3 regions of the Laceyella sacchari genome follow, and region 3 is predicted to be linked to each of the others. Evidence: riboswitches for the same ligand, from Rfam matches in the RefSeq annotation. Region 3 holds a riboswitch; each other region holds the start of a gene.
What was found. A riboswitch is a leader RNA that binds a small molecule or an ion and turns the genes downstream of it on or off. The one in region 3 is predicted to bind S-adenosylmethionine.

Region 1: another riboswitch for S-adenosylmethionine. It lies ahead of NYR52_RS15705 (methionine ABC transporter ATP-binding protein); the one in region 3 lies ahead of mtnK (S-methyl-5-thioribose kinase).
Region 2: another riboswitch for S-adenosylmethionine. It lies ahead of metH (methionine synthase); the one in region 3 lies ahead of mtnK (S-methyl-5-thioribose kinase).

The regions. Positions count from the first base shown of each region.
Region 1 is NZ_CP103866.1:3,204,434-3,211,199, forward strand. Features, by position in the region: gene NYR52_RS15690 (YigZ family protein) at 1-299, shown strand, start outside; gene NYR52_RS15695 (MetQ/NlpA family ABC transporter substrate-binding protein) at 391-1,182, opposite strand; gene NYR52_RS15700 (methionine ABC transporter permease) at 1,310-1,966, opposite strand; gene NYR52_RS15705 (methionine ABC transporter ATP-binding protein) at 1,960-2,925, opposite strand; SAM riboswitch class I at 3,015-3,121, opposite strand; gene NYR52_RS15710 (sugar transferase) at 3,636-4,280, opposite strand; gene NYR52_RS15715 (NAD-dependent epimerase/dehydratase family protein) at 4,501-5,439, opposite strand; gene NYR52_RS15720 (LCP family glycopolymer transferase) at 5,710-6,618, shown strand; gene NYR52_RS15725 (glycosyltransferase family 4 protein) at 6,678-6,766, opposite strand, start outside.
Region 2 is NZ_CP103866.1:2,892,041-2,898,806, forward strand. Features, by position in the region: gene NYR52_RS14165 (bifunctional homocysteine S-methyltransferase/methylenetetrahydrofolate reductase) at 1-738, opposite strand, end outside; gene metH (methionine synthase) at 751-4,194, opposite strand; SAM riboswitch class I at 4,275-4,384, opposite strand; gene NYR52_RS14175 (tetratricopeptide repeat protein) at 4,439-5,764, opposite strand; gene NYR52_RS14180 (DUF2085 domain-containing protein) at 6,058-6,396, opposite strand; gene NYR52_RS14185 (hypothetical protein) at 6,414-6,653, opposite strand.
Region 3 is NZ_CP103866.1:2,520,549-2,527,314, reverse strand. Features, by position in the region: gene NYR52_RS12275 (aromatic amino acid hydroxylase) at 1-741, opposite strand, end outside; gene NYR52_RS12270 (aldo/keto reductase) at 966-1,793, shown strand; gene NYR52_RS12265 (TatD family hydrolase) at 1,842-2,672, shown strand; gene mtnA (S-methyl-5-thioribose-1-phosphate isomerase) at 2,729-3,775, opposite strand; gene mtnK (S-methyl-5-thioribose kinase) at 3,768-4,988, opposite strand; SAM riboswitch class I at 5,058-5,220, opposite strand; gene NYR52_RS12250 (carbon-nitrogen family hydrolase) at 5,376-6,158, opposite strand; gene NYR52_RS12245 (pyridoxal phosphate-dependent aminotransferase) at 6,264-6,766, shown strand, end outside.

The DNA.
Region 1 (6,766 bases), 680 kb from region 3:
TGGTGCGCGCTTACAGCCAAGGAGCCGCGGCGGCGATTGAAGCGGCTGGGCTCGTCAAACGGATGATGCATCAACAAGTGATAATCACATTTGATTATTCTTTCATGGGCAAAATGGAACATGAATTGCATCGAACCGGTTATCTATTGGAGACGCCGTCCTTTGCCGACAAAGTGAGTTGGGCCGTTTGGACACCACTGGGCGAAGAACAAAAACTGATTGAGCAAGTAACCAACTGGACCCACGGCCAGGCGGTGCTATCGCTCGGTGAAGCCGAATATAAAGATGTGCCCCTTTAAAGGTATCTAGATGGGAACATCATCGCGGCTTCCGCTACTGATTAAACAATGAAGAGCCACACCCTGTAAATGGGGTGTGGCTCTTGCAACTTTAAAACGCCGGCACGACAGACCCGTTATACTTTTTGAGGATAAAGTCTTTTACCTTTTGGGAAGTGAGTACCTTCACCAATTTTTGAACGCGTGGATCATTTTCATTGCCTTTTTTCACGGCCAATACGTTGACGTACGGAGAATCTTTTCCTTCAATAAACAGAGCATCTTTCAACGGATTCAGTTTTGCTTGCAAGGCATAATTGGTGTTGATCACTGCGAAATCGACTTGATCCAGCATACGTGGCAACGTCGCAGCTTCCAGCAGCTTAAATTGCAGGTTTTTTGGATTTTCTTTGATGTTTTTCAGCGTTTTGTCACCTTGACGGTTGTCCAGCTTAATCAAATTGTTTTGATCCAACAGCAGCAAAACACGTGTGATTTCACTGGTTGCGTTAGGCAGAGCGACTGTGGCTCCGTTTTTCAGTTCACTGATGTTTTTGATTTTGTTGGAATACGCCCCCATCGGCTCAATGTGAACCCCAGCCACTTTCACCAAGTGATACCCTTTTTCTTTGTTGGTGGCTTCCATCCAAGGAATGTGTTGAAAGAAATTGGCGTCGATCTGCCCTTCTTCCACACTTTTATTCGGCAACACATAATCTTGGAACGCTTGGATCTTCAACTCCACTCCCTGCTTTTCCAATTCCGGCTGAACAAACTTCAGAATTTCCTCATGTGGAATGGGCGACGCCCCCACCGTCAACACTGCTGATTCATCTTTCTTTCCGCAACCCACGCCAAACGCGGCCACCAATGCGACCAAACCTGCCGCAATCCATCTTTTTATTTTCATCATTGCCATCCTCCCATGCATCAACTTATTTAATAAAATCGATCGGATTAGACGGATTATGTCACGTCTATTTGCCCTGACACGGGGAATTCCCGCTTCAATTCCGGCTCTTACCCTCTATTCACCGTTTGTCCAACCGACGAACCAACCAATCCCCTACCATTTGAATGAGCTGTACCATCACAACCAACAGCAAGCCGCAAATATACAACATGCCATCATTGAACGATTGGAAACCGTACCTAAACGCAGCATCTCCCAAACCACCTCCGCCAACAATCCCTGCCATCGCCGAAAAGCTAATCAAGGATACGCAAGTGACGGTTAATCCGGAGACAATGGCCGGCATCGCTTCTGGCAACAGCACTTTCCAGATAATGTGCAAACGGGAAGTCCCCATCGCTTGCGCCGCTTCAATCACCCCACGGTCAATTTCCCTTAAAGCGGTCTCCACCATTCTGGCGTAAAAAGGTGCCGCACCAGCGATCAAAGGCACAGTTGCTGCTGTGGGTCCGAGCGTGGTTCCCACCAAAAACTCCGCGACAGGAAATAAGAAAAGGACAAGGACAATAAACGGTACAGCGCGGAAGATATTCACAATCGTGCCCAATGTTCGTTGCACCCATACATTCTCCCAAAAATAACCGCGATCCGAGACGGTAAGCATCACACCCAGAGGAATTCCCAGAAGCGCGGTGAACAAAGTGGATATGCTCACCATATACAAGGTTTCCCCCAGCGCGACGGACACTTGATTCCAATCAATGCCGGTCAACATGCCCGTTCACCTCCATTCAACACTTGGCGCACGGCCAGCACTTGCTCCTCTGTCCCATCAACTCTGACGCGCAAGCGGTCATCCTGTTCTCCCGCAATGGCTCCGCTGACAACACTGAACCGAATTCCATGCTTTTTAGCCAATGTCACCAACTTATCTGCATCAGCAAGCGGCAATTCAACCACTTCCCCTGATGTGTCATCGTCTTGGATACTTGGCTGCAGCTCTTTGACAAACTGTTTGGTCAACGCCTGTTGTGGTTGGCTAAAGATGGAGGAGACCATGCCCGTTTCCACGACCCGGCCGTTTTCCATCACTGCCATCTTGTTGCAAATCTGCCGTACCACACTCATTTCATGCGTGATTAATACCAAGGTGATCCCCATCTCCCGATGAATCTCCTTGAGCAGTTGCAAAATGGATGCCGTGGTTTCTGGATCTAGTGCTGATGTCGCTTCATCGCACAAAAGGATATCCGGCTCATTGGCCAAAGCCCGTGCAATACCGACCCGCTGTTTTTGTCCTCCGCTCAACTGGGAAGGGTATGCGTCAGCACGTTCAGCTAGTCCTACCCGCTCCAAAAGCTGATCGACTCGCTTGCGAATCTGTTCTTTCGGCAACCCTGCCACTTCTAGCGGAAAAGCCACATTTTCGCGAACCGTTCGCGACCAAAGCAAATGAAAGTGCTGAAAGATCATGCCGATCTTCTGCCGTGCCTGGCGCAATTCTCTCTCTTTCAGACGGGAAATCTCTTTCCCATCCACGATGACTTCACCCTTTGTCGGCATCTCCAGCCCGTTGATCAGCCGCAACAGTGTCGATTTGCCCGCACCGCTATAACCTACGATGCCGAAGATGTCACCTCGGTTGATCGTCAACGTCACCCCGTCCAGCGCAGTCACGACCGAGCCCCCATCGCGCGCCGGATAGGTTTTGATGACTTCTTTAATCTGAATCATTGAGGTTTCACCACCTTTATTATGCAATAAAAAAATCCCTCTGCTCTGAAGATGGCAAGAAGGGATACGTCTATTATTGACACACCTTTCTCTCATCTGTCAGAACGAATCTGCAGGAATTGGCACCTTTCTGATGGTTGTCAGATGGTTGCCGAGGGTTCAACGGGCCTGGTCCCTACCCCTCTCTTGATAAGAGAATGTTGCTGTATTCAATTATTAACATATCAACTATTGAGTTATAAATTATCACAATAAAAGACATTATGTCAATCGTTATTTATGACTGGAAAATCTTAACCATCCACACGGGAGCGATATCCCCTTCCAATGTTACAGGAAACGTTTTTGGTTCACACATTTATCACATTTTTACCACGAGATTACATTTAGATAACAATACGGCTACTCCCCACTAAATCAGGGGCCGCTGGCGTATAATAAAGACAGATCCTCAAATTGAACTGCTGGAGGTGCCCAACATGGAATACACGGTTGTCGGAAAATCGTTTTGGTTTGGTGTGTTGAACGCGACATGTTTAAGTATCCCATTGTGGCTTCTCTTGTACTTCGGCCTAAAGTTGATTTTCTAAATGAGGCAACATCGTTGGCGCACCATTAACAAACTGATTACACCCTGGAAAACCAGGCTGATGGGTATATAAAAACGGGTGGCTTTTGCTAAATCAAAGCAAAAGCCACCCGTTTTCTCATTAGCGCGCCCCATTTCCGGAGATCACGATCCAAACGGTTTTGAGCAAAATGTGAAAATCCATCTTGAACGATTGATTTCTGATGTACTCCAAGTCCAGTTCCAACTTTTCAGCAGGGGTCGCCTCATATCCACCGTTCACCTGAGCCCAACCTGTCAATCCCGGTTTCACCATCAACCGTTTCTTAAATCCCGGAATCTCTTTGTCAAATTGCTCCGTGAACATCGGTCGCTCCGGACGCGGGCCGATCAAACTCATATCCCCGCGCAGGATGTTGATCAACTGCGGCAGTTCGTCAATCCGGGTTTTGCGGATGAACTGGCCTACACGAGTGACGCGCGGATCATTCTTGGCAGCCCACTGCGGACCGTTTTTCTCTGCATCCGTACGCATCGAGCGCAATTTGAAGATGTTAAACGTTTTGCCGTTTAAACCGACCCGCTCCTGTTTGTAGAAGATGGGACCTGGTGATTCCAATTTGATCGCGATTGCCGTCAAAATCAGCACCGGTAGAGTGAAGAGCAATAACCCAATGGAAAATACGATTTCAAACCCGCGCTTAAATGCCAAATAGAAAGAGGCGGGTGTTTTCATTTCTCCGGAGAATGCGCGCGAATTGCTCTCGTAGGCTACTTTTGAACTCATCCGCAAACCACTCCTGCTGTGTATAGTATCAAATCACAATTATTTTCGGCTATCGACTAACTTTACAAAAATGACAGTAACATTACAGCAATGTTTCAAACCGATTACTGTTACCAAGTATACTGTAATCTTTCCACGTTGACAATAGCCGAATTGTGAAAAATGAAATCTTCATGGCCCGTTCTTTCAAGCATGGGGTGTGCGGGTTCGTTATTAGTGTTTACTGTTCCTTGCCCATTTTACGATATTCCTCTTGGTAATATGCGTAAGTTTTGGCCAATCCTTCCCTGAGGCTCACTCGCGGCTCCCAATCGAGCACCCGACGCACTTTTTCATTGTTAAAATAGCTGTGCTTGATGTCTCCCGCCCGATCCGGACCGTAGTTCACCTCATGCTTCACACCTGCGATTTCATCAAAGAGGCGAACCACTTCATTTAAAGACGTGCTAACCCCAGTTCCCACATTTAACACTTCGCCGTCCCCGCGCTCAATCGCACTGAGGTTGGCTCGAGCGATATCCTCGACATAAATGTAGTCACGGGTCTGTTCACCATCACCAAAGATGGTAAGCGGTTCACGGCCCAGCACCTTGTCGATGAAGATGGAGATCACGCCCCCCTCACCACGCGGATCTTGGCGCAAACCGTAAACATTGGCATAGCGCAAAACGGTGTAATTCAAGCCGTACAGATGATGGTACACCGACAGGTAATGCTCCACCGTATATTTGGAAACGCCATATCCGGACAAGGGGCCGATCGGATGGCGCTCATCCACAGGAAGGTAAGCAGGCGTGCCGTACACTGCGGCCGAAGAAGCGTAGACCACTTTCTTTACACCAGCCTTACGGCAACCCTCCAACAAATTGATAGAGCCCAAGATATTGATGTTGGCATCCAGAGACGGATTGTCCACAGAGGTATTCACATGGATTTGCGCCGCTTGGTGAATAACCACCTCAGGCCGCTCCTGCTCCATTACTGCATGCAAATCAGGACTGGTAATATCTACGTTGTAAAAGACGGCATCCGGGTTGACTTGACTCTCTTTTCCGGAAGAAAGATTGTCCACAATCACTACCTGATCTCCGCGCGCAATCAACTGATCGACAATATGGGAGCCAATAAACCCGGCCCCGCCGGTCACTAACACTTTCATTGGATGAACCCCTCTCTCATAGACGCGATGACTTGTTTTCTTTTTGAACCTACTGCGAATCCATTTTGCAAAGCAAAAGAGGCGGTGGCGGATTTGGTCGTCAAGCGCTTGCAAAAAGCTAAATCAAGCCAAGCGGATGCCTCTGATCTCCGCCATGAAGATGCCCCTTATGCCTATCTTATCAAGTTAAGCCGCAACATATTTGAACAAATGTATGAAACATCATATAATGATACCTATCCAAATGTTGGAAACGGAAGGGGCGTCCTTGTGATACGATGGTTGTTGCGCTTGCTTTGCACTTTACTGCTGGCAATCATGGGGGGCGTCGTGTACTTTGGTTACCACATCTGGTCGGCAGCGGAACGGGTGTATGAACCAACTTCCTTGTCCAAATCGGCGTTGCGTTCCCATGCGGTGGACATCGCCAAAGATCCTGTTGCCCTGTTGCTTGTGGGGGTGGATGAACGCCGGGGGGATCAAGGACGAGCCGATTCAATCATTGTGGCTACGATCAACCCTCATCAAAAAAACATCATGCTAACCCACATCCCCCGCGACACGCTGGTGGACATCCCTGGAAGGATCAAACGGGACAAAATCAACCACAGTTACGCCTACGGTGGCATTGACTTGACAAGGAAAACAGTGGAGCAGTTTCTCCATATACCGATAGATGGCTACGTCAAGGTAAACATGCAAGGGCTGAAAGACATCGTGAATAAATTGGGAGGCGTTGAAGTGAAAGTCCCCATGTCGTTTCGCTTTGGCGGACACCAGTTCAAGCAGGGAATCATGCGATTGAATGGGGATCAGTCCCTCGCCTTCGCCCGCATGCGCAAAAGTGACCCCCGTGGAGACTTTGGCAGGATGAAACGGCAACAGGAGCTGATTCGCGGCATCATCCATCAAAGCACTTCCCTCCATTCCCTCACTCAGTTGGATGATGTCTTGGAACACCTCAGCACCAATGTCAAAACAGACATTACCCCGGTTCACATCCTGAAGTTGCAACGACTTTACGCCAATCTGCCCTCAGAGCAATTCCGCTCCTGCGAAATCAATGGGAAAAACACCAAAATTAACGGCGTGTACTATTTTCAAGTGAGCAAACAGGAACAACAGCGCATTCACCGCCAACTGGCAGAGCACATCGACTGGCAACCCGTCGGGCAGTAAAACGCGCGTAAGCAAGAAGGAACCCCCGTCTATGCGTAGACAGGGGTTCCTTGCTTCGTTCAACTTGATGTGACTGTTTGCGTACCCAGCAATCCGGCATAAAGGGCCAATAGTTTCCGTTCTTCCACATGCCAGTTATACACTTCTT
Region 2 (6,766 bases), 370 kb from region 3:
ATATGCCAACTCCCCATCAGTGATCCCTAACCGGCTGGCATTGGGAAACGCGGTAATAACCAATTGTTCCGGCACCACCGTTTTCTCCAATCCGCGCAATAATTCCATCGGCCCCAAACGGCAATTGAGACCGACGCCATCTACCCCCTGCTCAGCCAACAACTGAAACGCGGTAGAGATGGAAAACGCATCACGCGTCCGGCCCACTTCCAACATGGAAAACTGAGCCAGCAACGGAAGGTTGGTCAGAGGACGGATCACTTCGACAGCCAACAGCATTTCCTTTACATCGAGAAATGTTTCCAACAGAATGCCATCCACTCCGGCATGCAACAGCGCTGTGGCTTGCTCTTCATACATGTCGCGGTATTCCTCTTCATCATAGGCCGGCACACGCCCGGCACAGATGGAACCGATCGATCCCAAGATGTAGGCATCATCCCCCACCGATTCCCGGGCCAATCGCACCGCTTCCCGGTTGAGGCGCGTCACTTTCCCTTCCAGCCCATACCGCGTCAACCGCTCCCGGTTGGCACCATACGTATGCGTCTCTATCACTCGCGCTCCCGCTTCATAATAAGCTTGGTGCACTCCCGCCACCAGTTTGGGATCGCTTAGCACCAACTCTTCGGTACATTCGCCGATGGAAACGCCCTGCTGATACAAATAAGTGGTCATCGCCCCGTCGCCCACGAGCAACTCGCTCCGCAACCGTTCAATCAAATTTGGTCTGCCCATTCATTTTCCTCCTTATACCACACTGAAATAACGGGCTTCAGGGTGCGCAAACACCATCGCCGACACCGACGCTTCTGGCTCCATCATAAACCCTTCCGTCAGCGCAACCCCGATCTCTTCCGGCTCAAGCAATCGGAACAGCTTGACTTGGTCTTCCAGGTCGGGACAAGCCGGGTAACCAAACGATACGCGAATCCCTTGATATTTGGCGGCAAATCGTTCTTTCATGGTCATGGTGACCGGGTCGGGGAAGCCCCAAGCACTACGCATCACCTGATGAATCCGTTCCGCAAACCCTTCCGCCGTCTCCAATGCCAATGCTTGCAACAAGTGGGAACGCAAGTAGTCGCCCTGCTCTTTCCACGTTTCCGCTTGCTCACGCACTCCCAAACCGGCGGTGACGGCGAAAAAGCCGACAGCATCCATCTCTCCCGACTCCACCGGCCGCACAAAGTCAGCCAAACAGAGATAAGAGCCTTTTGTCTGTCTTGGGAAAGTAAACCGTTCAATAATCCGACTGTGATCGTTGGGGTCATAAATCAGAATTGTATCGCCATCCGCTTGTGCCGGAAAAAACCGATAGCAGCCGTGCGGCCGGATCAAGCGGTCGGAAATAGCCGCGGCAAACAACTCATCCACTTGTGCTTTCAATTGGCAAGCTTTCTCATCACCAGCTGCCAACAGCTCCGCCACATTTCCCTTCAGGCCCAAATGCTTGCCCAAGAGCATCTGCTCATTGATATAAGGACGCAATTGCGCGAGCGGCACATCCCGATACACATGTTTTTCATAGTCGGGCGGGACGAACACCGGGGCTTGGCGGTTGATCTCACTGACACGCCGTACAGCCACCTGCACACTCGCTTTCACTTCGGTGTTCGCCGCTTTCGCTTCAACCCGCTTAGCCCGCAACTCGGCCTCCAACGCAGCTCTCTCTTCCGGATTCATCAAACGATTCGCCAATTCAAGCCCATTCATGGCGTCCCGGGCATACAAAACGGGGCCATTGTATTCGGGAGAGATCCGGGTATCCGTAAATTTGCGTGACAGCGCTGCCCCACCGACGAGCATCGGCACATGGATGTCCGCTTTTCGCAAATCCTGCGCAGTCACTACCATCTGTTGGGCGGACTTCACCAACAGGCCGGATAGCCCGATCATATCTGGACGCTCACGCCGCGCCGCTTCGATCAGTTGTTCCGGCGGCACCTTGATGCCGAGGTTTACCACCTCGTAACCGTTATTGGCCATGATGATTTCCACCAAATTCTTGCCGATGTCATGGACATCACCTTTTACTGTCGCCAAGATCACTTTCCCCCTGGCATGCGTCTTCGCTTTGTCCATATGCGGCTCCAGATAAGCAACGGATGCTTTCATCACCTCGGCACTCTGTAGCACCTCAGCCACAATCAGTTGGTTGTCGTTGAACAAGCGCCCCACTTCATCCATGCCCGCCATGAGCGGCCCATTAATAATATCAAGCGGTTTATATTTGGTCAGCGCCTCATCCAGATCGGAGAACAGGCCGTCTTTGCTTCCCTCCACCACATAGCGCGCCAAGCGCTCCTCCAATGTCAGATGGTCTGATTGCTTTTTCTCTTCCACTTTTTTGTCTCGATAAAAGGCCGTAAATTCAGCCAGTACCGCATCGTAATTAGCTTGGTTGGTATCAAAGAGCAATCGCTCCGCCAATCGGCGTTCTTCTTCCGAAATCGAAGCGTAGCGCTCCAGTTTTTCGGTATTCACGATGGCAAAGTCCAAACCGGCTTTGGTGCATTCATACAGATAAACAGCATTAAGGACTTCGCGACCGGCCAATGGCAAGCCGAAGGAGACGTTGGACACACCCAAGATGGTGGCAGTGCCGGGAAGCGCCTCTTTGATCAGGCGGATCCCCTCCACCGTTTCCACAGCCGACCCAATGTACTGTTCATCACCTGTGCCCACGGGGAACACCAAGGGATCGAAAATGATGTCCTCTGGCGCGATGCCGTATTTCTCCACCAACAACTCATACGATCGCAATGCCACTTCCAGCTTGCGCTCCCGTGAAACAGCCATACCCTGTTCATCAATGGTTCCTACCACCACCGCGGCTCCAAATCGCTTCACCAGCGGCAAAACCTCTTGGAAGCGCTCTTCGCCGTCCTCCAAGTTGATGGAATTGATCACTGCTTTGCCTTGCGTGTAGGTCAGTGCGCGGGCAATCACTTGGGGGTCAGTGGAGTCGATCATCAGCGGCGCTTTGACTTTCTTGGTGACAAACGCCAAAAACTTCTCCATATCGGCCAATTCATCACGGTCAGGATCAGCCAGGCAGATGTCGATTACCTGGGCTCCCCCTTTCACCTGCTTGCGGGCGATCTCTGATGCTTCCTCATAACTCCCTTCAGCGATCAAGCGTTTAAACTTGCGCGAACCGATAACATTGGTCCGCTCCCCTACTAAAATAGGGCGATTGTCTTCCAAGAAGACCGCCTCAATTCCCGATACAGCGGGAGCATGCGTAGCTTGCAACTGGCGTGGCTGAATGCCGGCCAATGCTTCACTCATCGCCCGGATGTGATCAGGCGTGGTGCCGCAACAGCCTCCGGCGATATTGAGCCAACCGTTATTTGCAAATTCGGCCATTTTACGGGCCAGCGCTTGCGGCGTTTCCAAATAGTCACCATTTTCATCAGGCAAACCGGCATTCGGGTAGCAACTGACGGCGCACCGAGCCATCCCCGCCAGGGTGCGAATATGGTCGGTCATAAACTCGGGGCCGGTCGCGCAATTCAAGCCGACAGCAAACGGTTTGAGATGCTCGATCGACACATAAAAAGAGTCGATCGTCTGTCCCGCAAGCATGGTTCCCATCGGTTCAATCGTGCCGGAGACCATCACCGGCAGAGTGACACCTAATTCAGCAAATGCCCGCTCAATACCCACACTCCCTGCTTTGACATTTAACGTGTCTTGCGATGTTTCCAACAAGAGAAAGTCAACGCCCCCTTGAATCAAAGCTTTCGCCTGCAAATAATACCCTTGGGCCAGCTCGTCAAAGGTGGTGCCACCTGTCACGGACAGCGTTTTGGTGGTCGGACCCATCGCTCCGGCAACATAGCGCGGCCATTCCGGCGTTGAGAACTTGCGGCATGATTTCACCGCCAACCTCGCCGCCGCCAAGTTGATCTCTTCCGTCAATTCAGGCTTTTCATACTCTGCTAACACGATGGGAGTCGCTCCAAAGGTGTTGGTTTCTACAATATCTGCCCCCGCCGCAAAATAAGCATCGTGGATCGACTCGATCAGATCAGGTCGGGTCAGGTTCAGCATCTCGTTACACCCATCTAAGGCTTCCCCCCCAAAGTCCGCCGCCGTCAACCCAGCTTGTTGCAACATCGTCCCCATCGCGCCATCCAAGATGAGGATTTTCTCTTTCAGTCGTTCAGACACACACTGCTTGGCCATGCTGGCTCCACCCTCTCCTCAAAATAAAAAAAACACCATTCATCTCCGAAAGATGAAAGGTGTTTGCCGCTCGCTTATCACTCTCATCTTTCAGAGAGAACACTCTCTGACAGGAATTAGCACCACATTGGAATATCCAACAGGTTGCCGGGCTTCATTGGGCCAGTCCCTCCGCCACTCTGGATAAGAGATTATTTTTATATCTCAATAATATAGCTATTTCGCAAAACCGTGTCAATCAAATTCACAAATACAGTTTGTTTTTGTTGAGCTCTTTCTGCGTTTGATACATCAGTTGGGTCGCTTCCTGAAATTTCGCTTCTTCACCAATTTTTTCATAACAATCTGCCAGTTCATAATAACACAGGTAGACGCGGTCTTTTAACTTATTTTTGTCCGCAATCTTGCCAGCGCTTTGGAAATATTCAATAGCATCCAGATAATGGTTCATATTTTTCATCGCTTGCCCCAACAAGATCAGTGCCGTGCTGGTCAACAAACCATGGTGAATGCGTTCGGCCATATCCAAAGCCTGCTTCAGTATATCTCGCGCTTGTTCCATTTTCCCTTGCATGAGATAAACCTGTCCCAACGAACAGCTCGCCTGCACCAAATCTTCTTTATCGTTCACATGCTCTCCCAGCTCCAGTACAAACTCAAATGCAACCTCTGCATCAGCCAATTGGCCCGCGTCTTGATAGGAGTGTGCCAGCACCGACCACAACCGGAACATTCCCCCATACTCCTTGCTGCCCACGGCGATTTGGCTTCCTTCGCGAGCATAGCGGATCGCATCTTGGTAAAGCTTCATCTTACGCAGGAGTTCTGCCCGAAGCGCATACGTCTGGAGGATCAACTGGCGTGAGCGAATCTGCGGCAACAGAGCCCATACCTCGTCAACACCGCGCAATGCCTCATCGGCCCGATCCAGCTTTTGCAGATTTTCAATACGAGCGAGCAAAAGCTTTACATGCATTTGTTCGAAAATTTCTTCTTCATCAGTTAAAGCGTCCAGCCCTCGCTCAACATATTTCAGCGCTTGCTCCCAGTCCTTGTGTTGCATACGGCATTCCGACAGACACAAGTAACTGGCCGCCTCCAAGTTGACTTTGGGAGAGTAGGGGTCCTGATAAGCGAGACGGATGGCTTCGCTCAGTTCCCTTTCTGCTTTGCGCCAATCTCGCTTGATAAAGTGAATGCGCCCTTTGAGGTAGTGAATCGTTGCTTGGTGTTGAGAGGTAACCTCATCGGATAAATCGGACAACAGAGCTAAAGCACGCTGGTAGTTGCCAAGTTGGATCATGGTTTCAATCGCGGTGAATCTCACTTGCAAGCTTTCGATGCTCCCAGTGTCCTTTTCGATCATGTCGGGCACTTCACTCAGATCCAAACCCAGCTTGTTCATGAGATACAACACTTTGTCTTTGTTCACATGAGGTACGCCACGCTCGATATTACTGATCGTGGCCGTGGAGATATGCTGGTCAGAGAGATCTTCCAGCCGCAATCCCCTTTCCTTTCTCACTTTACGAATGTATTTGCCCACTTCACTCATTTCCAAAATGTTCATCGCGACCTATCCTTTCCGAATTCTTGTTATTTCTATATTACTCCATCTATTTCATTTTATAAAGGAATAAACATATAAATTTTTCCATATAAAGGAGTGTAATTTTTTCCAACTACTTAATTTTTTATTCCTTGCCCTCGAAAGCCCCCGCAATATCACATAAAACGATAAATAATCTGAAAAAAACACAAAAAGAAACCGTTTCCTCAACTCTTTCGGGACAAGAAATATTTTCCCATTACCTCTATCTTCTCCATAAAATGAATCTTTATGCCAAATTTATGATTTTTGTTTTATTTAATTAATTGGACCAACTTTAGTGCACCATCCACCACGATGACAGAAAGACCCCAGCCGCTGAGCAGGCCCGTCGCCACGCGGAGGAAATTGTTGCTCTGGCGCCAACCCAGCCATTGTGTCCCCCCGTCGATCAGCATCGGCATCTGTGCCAACAACCCGAATGGCCAAGGCGGCACAAGCGGAATCAACAGCAGAATCGGAATAAACAAATAGCCCATCATGATGCCCAGGCAGCGCGCACAGACGGGTAAGGGTTGTCCCCCCATATGAAAACACCGTTCTGGCTTGCGGTGGCAGGGCACGAACTTCAACCAATCAAGCCAGTGTTCCATTCGCTTCTCCCCTCGCTTTAGTCCGAACAATTGCAGTCCACGCACTTGCAATCCACGCAGTCACAGTCAATCACATCGCATCCGCAATCAAAGTCGTCACACTTCTTCCGGCGCCGCCTGTAATAGATGAACCACAGCAAAAAAAGGACGCCACTCGTAACCAAACAGGCACTCCCTTCCAAGATCAGCCCCTGCGCCAACAAGATTCCCCCGGCAACCGCCAACAACAGAATCAATGCCAGACTCACGAAGAACAATCAGCTAGCCCCTTTCTTACCAATGTGTTCGCTTGCCGTGGTGATCGGCGACGCAAGTCAAATCGAGCCAACTGCGCCCGCCAACAGTAAACAAAACATCCGGAAACAAGCTT
Region 3 (6,766 bases):
AAAAGGAAGCTTGGTCACTTCCGGGGAGAGGCAGGACCGGCCTTCGCCGATGGAGGATAACAGTCCGGCGCCGTAGATTTTGGGATTATTTAAGTCGCCGATCAAGCCGTATTCCACCGTCCACCAGTACAGGCGGCCGATTTGGGTCGCTTCGGAAACCTCTGTCGCCGCGGCGATTCTCTCTTGCAACGCCTGTTCCGCGTCAGCGATGATGTCAGGGGTGGAACGGGGATCTTCCATCACGATCGTCAAGTGCCGCGTCGCTTCAAACACCTCATGTTCTTCTCGGTTCGCCAATGCCTTGGCGCCGATTTGTCCGAACCGTTTGACATAGTCGGCATATTTTTCGTCGGACAGGATCGGCGCATGGCCCGCCGATTCGTGAATGATATCGGGAGCCGGCGTGTACTGTATGTGTTCCAGCGTGCGGATCTCTGTAGCAATCGGCAACAGGCCACGAGCTTGGAAGTCAAAAAAGGCCACACCAGGAATTAAGCCGTTGATGGGAACGGCTCCCCAGCCAAACGGTTTCAAACAGGCATTCATTTTCTCGACGCTGGGGATTTGTTCTATATCAATGCCGGTTTTTTGCAAGCCACTCACATATGCTTGGTGGGCGGTATGCTGAAAAAAGTGGCGGTTTTGTCTCATCACGTATCGCCAAACAGCCTGGTTGACTGGAGTGTAACGTTGGTACTGCTGCTTGGCGACATAAGGTTGTAAATGAGCGGGTATGTTCATAATCTTTCCTCTCCCAAAATACTTTAGCACTAAAAAGCGTATAAGCTAAAAAGCGTTAAAGTAATTATAGGAGAGAAAAAGGGGACTGTCAATGCAAGGATGAATAAAAAGCATGAATAAATAGAATGTGTTTTTGGGAACTTTCTTTTTTCCAGTACCTTATGTTTAAATGGTAATAGAGGGGTTCTCCCTTCGCAGAGGAATCTGAAACGGGGGTTTTGCTGATGAAACATTTATCTGATGCGACCGTATTACATAATGGAGTGAAAATGCCTTGGTTCGGCCTAGGCGTATGGAAAGCAAAAGAGGGAGAAGAAGTGGAAAATGCGGTTAAGTCCGCAATCGCAGCGGGTTACCGTAGCATCGATACCGCCGCGGTGTACCAAAATGAAGCGGGTGTCGGTGCGGCGATCAAAGCGGCAGGAGTTCCCCGTGAAGAGTTGTTTATCACTACCAAGGTGTGGAATGCCGACCAAGGGTATGAGTCCACGCTGCAAGCGTTTGAAGCAAGCCGAACCAAGTTGGGACTGGATTATGTTGACTTGTATTTGATTCATTGGCCGGTAAAAGGAAAGTACAAAGAGACATGGAAAGCGTTGGAGAAATTGTACAAGGACGGGAAAGTACGGGCGATTGGAGTGAGCAACTTCCAAGTTCACCATCTGGAAGATTTGATGGCTGATTGCGAAGTGAAGCCGATGGTAAACCAAGTTGAGTTTCATCCGTACTTGGTGCAAACGGAGTTGCGGGCTTTCTGCAAACAGGCAGGCATCCAATTGGAGGCGTGGAGTCCGTTGATGCAAGGGGAGGTGTTCCGTGTCCCGCTTCTGCAAGAATTGGCGGAGAAATACGGCAAAACCCCCGCTCAAATCGTGTTGCGTTGGGATTTGCAACATGGCGTGGTCACCATTCCGAAATCGGTTAACCCCGAACGGATTAAAGCGAATGCCGATGTGTTTGACTTTGAATTGAGTGCGGAGGACATGGCGCGCATCGATGCCTTGGACAAACACCATCGCTTCGGTCCCGACCCAGACAACTTCGATTTTTAAGCGCATGGCAAAACATCCCTTGGTTTCCCGCCAAGGGGTGTTTTCACAATGTGGTCTAGGTACCGGGAACAACTGACAGAGACGAGACAACCCAAAGGAGCCAAACCAATGTTGTTTGACGCCCATATCCACCTTGAAAAATATGATGACGATGAAATAGCTACCATGTGCGCCGATCCCTCCCTTGTGGGGATGATTGCCGTGTCCATGGATCATGCTTCCTCGCGCCGAACCTTGGCTTTGAAAAAGCGATGTCCAGAAAAAGTGTATGCTGCATGCGGTTTCCACCCTGAGCAACCTATGACGGAGCAGGAAGCTTTCATGGCTTGGATTGAAGAGAAACAGCAGGAGATCGACGCCATTGGGGAAATCGGCCTGCCTTATTATCTGCGGCGAGAACGACTTGCCCAAGGGATGGACTGGAATGAGGATACATATCTGTCGGCGCTGGACCAATGGCTTCGCTTGGCTGAACGTTTGCACAAGCCAGTTGTTTTGCACGGGGTGAGGGAAGATGTGCGGACGATTTTGTCTTACCTTGACTGCTATTCGCTTCCCAACGTGCAGTTTCACTGGCTGAAGACCGACGAAAACACATTGTGCCAACTGGCGGAGAGGGGAATCTACGTTTCTTTCACACCGGATCTATTGTATAAGGAAGAAACGCGGAAAATCGCGACTGCCTACCCACGCCACCTCATATTGCTTGAAACGGATGGGCCTTGGCCGCATGACGGGCCTTGGGCGGGAATGCGCACCCATCCTCGCATGCTGGAACGGGTATTGGACGAACTGGCCATCCTCCGCGGTGAGGAGAGCGAACCGTTGCGCCGGGCGCTCATTGAGAATGCGCGTAGGTTCATCGGGTCAAAGGGATGAATTCACCATACCGCCGACAAAAACGTAAATCCCCCCAAGGGTGCCGGGGGGATTGGTTATTTTAAAGCAGGTTCAGATTGTTTTAACTTGGCCAAAGCTTCCTGATAGTTGTCGCGCACGATCCCTTTTTCTGTGATGATGGCGCTGATATAGCGGTGCGGTGTTACATCAAAAGCCGGATTGAACACGTTGGTGCCGCTGGGAGCGACCGGATGGCCGTGAAAATGGGTGATCTCTTCCGGTGCGCGTTCCTCAATCGGGATGGCGTCCCCTGTCGCCGTCTCGAGGTCGATCGTGGACAAGGGAGCGGCGACATAAAACGGGACACCGAATTCTTTGGCCAGAATCGCCAACCCCAGTGTGCCGATTTTGTTGGCAGTATCCCCGTTGGCCGCCACTCGGTCGCAACCGACGATGACAGCAGAGATCGGTTTGGTGGCCAGCGTGTGGGCGGCCATGCTGTCGCTGATCAGGGTGACATCTACTCCCGCTTGTTGCAATTCCCACGCGGTCAGGCGGCTGCCTTGCAACAAGGGACGCGTTTCACAGGCATAAGCCGACAAGTGGATATCGCGTTCTTTAGCCAGATAAAGTGGGGCCAGGGCCGTGCCGTAACGGGCAGTGGCAATCGCCCCTGCATTGCAGATGGTGAGAATGGTATCCCCATCGTTCATAAGCGACAAAGCGTGTTCGCCGATGCGTCTGCACACATCCTCGTCCTCTTTTTGAATGGCGAGCGCTTCATTTTCTATCAGTTGCCGGGCTTCGGCCACGTCGGTAGCCGTTGCCGCTCTGGCGACGACCCGATCCAGCGCCCAGAACAGATTGACTGCCGTGGGGCGGGATGAAGCCAGATAATCGCGCTCCCGCCGCAACGATGCCAAGAAATCAGTCAAATTGGTTGTTGAGGTACGATTGGCCCATACAGCGAGAGCGAAAGCGGCGGCCATGCCGATGGCCGGTGCCCCCCGCACCTTCAACGCCTTGATGCATTCCCATACCTCCGCGGTCGTCGTGCAATGAACATACACAGTATCATGGGGAAGGCGTTGCTGATCCAATATCCGTACATGATCACCGTGATACGCAATCGATCTAAGCATGGGCAACCCCCCTGATCGACTCGGACAAGTGCGTGATCCGCGTCAGTTGCCGGCGCTGCTTGATCAATACGCTTCCCAAGGTGAGCGCTTTGTCTTTCAGGCGCAATTGTGTTTCCTCGTCGGAGATGGAGTCAAGATCAGCCACATGGGCCAACCCGATGGTGCGGCGGATCACTTCGCAACCCGCAAAGCCGATGGTATCTTCCAACAAGCGCTCGAAGAAATCGTCTTCTACACCGGCCACCCGCATATAGACATCTTGCCCTTTGGTCTGCCAGAGGTGGGTGAATTGCTCCTTGAACCGTGTCCAAGTTTCTTCGATCACTTCCAGCAGATACTCTTGGAACGTTCGCCGTTGTTGCGGGTCCGGGCTGTGGTGGAAGTGGGAGAGATAATTGAGCGCGAGATTGGCGAAGAATTGCCCGATGTCAAAAGCGATGGGGCCATAATAGGCGAATTCGGGATCGATCACCTTGGTCGAATCAGTGGTGACGAAGATGCTGCCGGTGTGCAAATCCCCATGCACCAGTGCTTCAGCTCGGGTTAGGAAAGCATGTTTCAACTTCGCGGTTTCCCGTTTCAGTTCCAGATCGTTCCACAGCAATTCGACAGAAGATTGCAATGCTTTTGGGAAATCGTTGGTTTCGTGATTGAAGAAAGGATCGGTGAACACCAAGTCTTCGGTGATTTTGCACAATTCCGGATTGATAAACGCCCGCACCTGTTCCTTTTTGTCCAAGGGACTAAGGAAGAAATCGCTGGTGTGAAACAGCGTTTGCGCCAGGAAAGTAGCGATGTGCTCGGCTAGCTTGGGGTAGACCTGCCCTTGTATCAAGCCTTTGCGGAGGATCACATGATCAGAGAGGTCCTCCATGACTGTGCAAGCCAAGCGCTCGTCGGTATGGTGCACTTTGGGGACAAGCGCCGGCACGTACTCTGCCGCTCTGCGCAGCGCCTCGCTCTCAATCCGGGCACGGTCTAAGGTCAGCGGCCAGCTTTCGCCGACGACTTTGGCGTAGGGCAAGGCTTGCTTGACGATCAAAGACTTGCCTGTAGCTGGTTCTACCACATGAAAGACGTAGTTTAAGTTCCCATCACCGATTTCTTTGATCTCCAATTGATTCACATCAGCAAAATGGTTTAACGGCGCAACGACTTGAACCACTGTTTCCGTTGTCAAGGGATGGTATCCTGCATTGGCGTGCCCGCCCATTGGAAGTCCTCCTTTGGGCATATAAAAAGAGCCTCTTCCTATCAGAGGCTCGGATCATTCGTTCCAAGCCTCTTATCTCGCAAAACGGGATGTTTTGCTGGAATTAGCACCGTGCCTTGCGTGGTTTTCACCACGGCTCCCTCCTGTTGACGGGCGCCCCATCTCACGATGGTATTACGGTCGGTTGCTGGGCTTCATCGGGCCATTTCCCTCCACCTGCTCTGGATAAGAGACTGCTTCCATATGCCGTTGTCTTTAGATTGATAAGGGAATGATACACCCTCACGCAGATCATTGTCAATCATATTCATTCATTTCGGATGAGATTAGTTTCATTTGGTGATTCTTTATATTTTTTTCTGAAGGGCATTCCGTAGCCAAGGTGTTTTAATATAATTCTGGGCGTCGGTCACTGAAAATGGGGATGCGCCTACGGATTTGTGGAACCTGCGCAAGATCGATCTCCGCCACCAAGGTTTCTTCCTCAGGGCCTGCTTCGGCCACGATCTCTCCCCAGGGGTCGATGATGAGCGAATGGCCGGCGAAGGCATTGTCAGGATCATTCCCCACACGATTGCACGCGATGACGTAGCATTGATTTTCGATTGCCCGGGTGATGAGCAGATGGCGCCAATGCGCGAGCCGTGGCATCGGCCATTCAGCGACGACGAACAGCACCTGTGCTCCAGCAACGACATGTTTTCTGATCCATTCGGGAAAGCGAATGTCATAACAGATGACCCCGGCGCAAGGAATGCCATCCAGCGCGAAGGAACCCATTTGTTCGCCGGGCTGTAGGTATTTCTCTTCGTTCATCAGGCGAAAGAGGTGCACTTTGCGGTATTCACCCACTTGTTCACCGCGGCGGTCAAAGGCGATGAGTGTGTTCCAGGTGCCGTCTTCTTGTCGTTCGGCGACTGAACCGGCAATGATGTGCACGCCGTGTTGCCGAGCGAGCTTGGACATGAACGCTTTTGTCTTCATAGCCATCGGATCGGCGATCTCATCCAAACGGGTTAAATCATAACCGGTGGTCCACAATTCCGGCAAGATGATCACATCCGGTTTGTCGGCGGCCGCGGCGGCGATTTTTTGTTCAGCCATGGCCATGTTTCGTTCCGGTTGCCCGAAGGCGATATCCATTTGAATCACAGCACATTTCCATTTCATAGGAGATGCATCCTCCCAAAAAAGACTTTGACAGATTCCCCACAACGATATAACATAACTGATTAGAATTTCAAGAACATTTCCCAGAGAGTGGATGTGAGAATCTTGAGCAAATTTCAGCGTGCGGAAGCGTTGGATCGCTTGCCGGAGCAATTTTTTGCCCGCTTGGTTGGTCAAGTTGGCCGTTTGCAGGCGCAAGGGCATGACGTGATTAATCTGGGTCAAGGCAATCCTGATTTGCCGACTCCCGCGCATATCGTGGATGCGTTAAAGCAGGCTGCCGATAATCCGCAACATCACAAATATCCGCCGTTTCGAGGCCACGCGTTCCTCAAGGAGGCGGTCGCACAATTTTACTTACGGGAGTACGGGGTGAAGCTAAATCCCGAAACGGAAGTGGCAGTGCTGTTTGGCGGAAAAGCAGGGTTGGTGGAAATCTCGCAATGTTATCTCAACCCCGGCGATGTCGCATTGGTGCCCGATCCGGGCTATCCCGATTATTGGTCGGGGATTGCCATGGCTGGCGCTGAGATGGCGCTGATGCCGTTGTTGGCTGAAAATCGGTTTTTGCCTGATTTTGCTGCCATTGATGAGAAAGTGTGGGACAA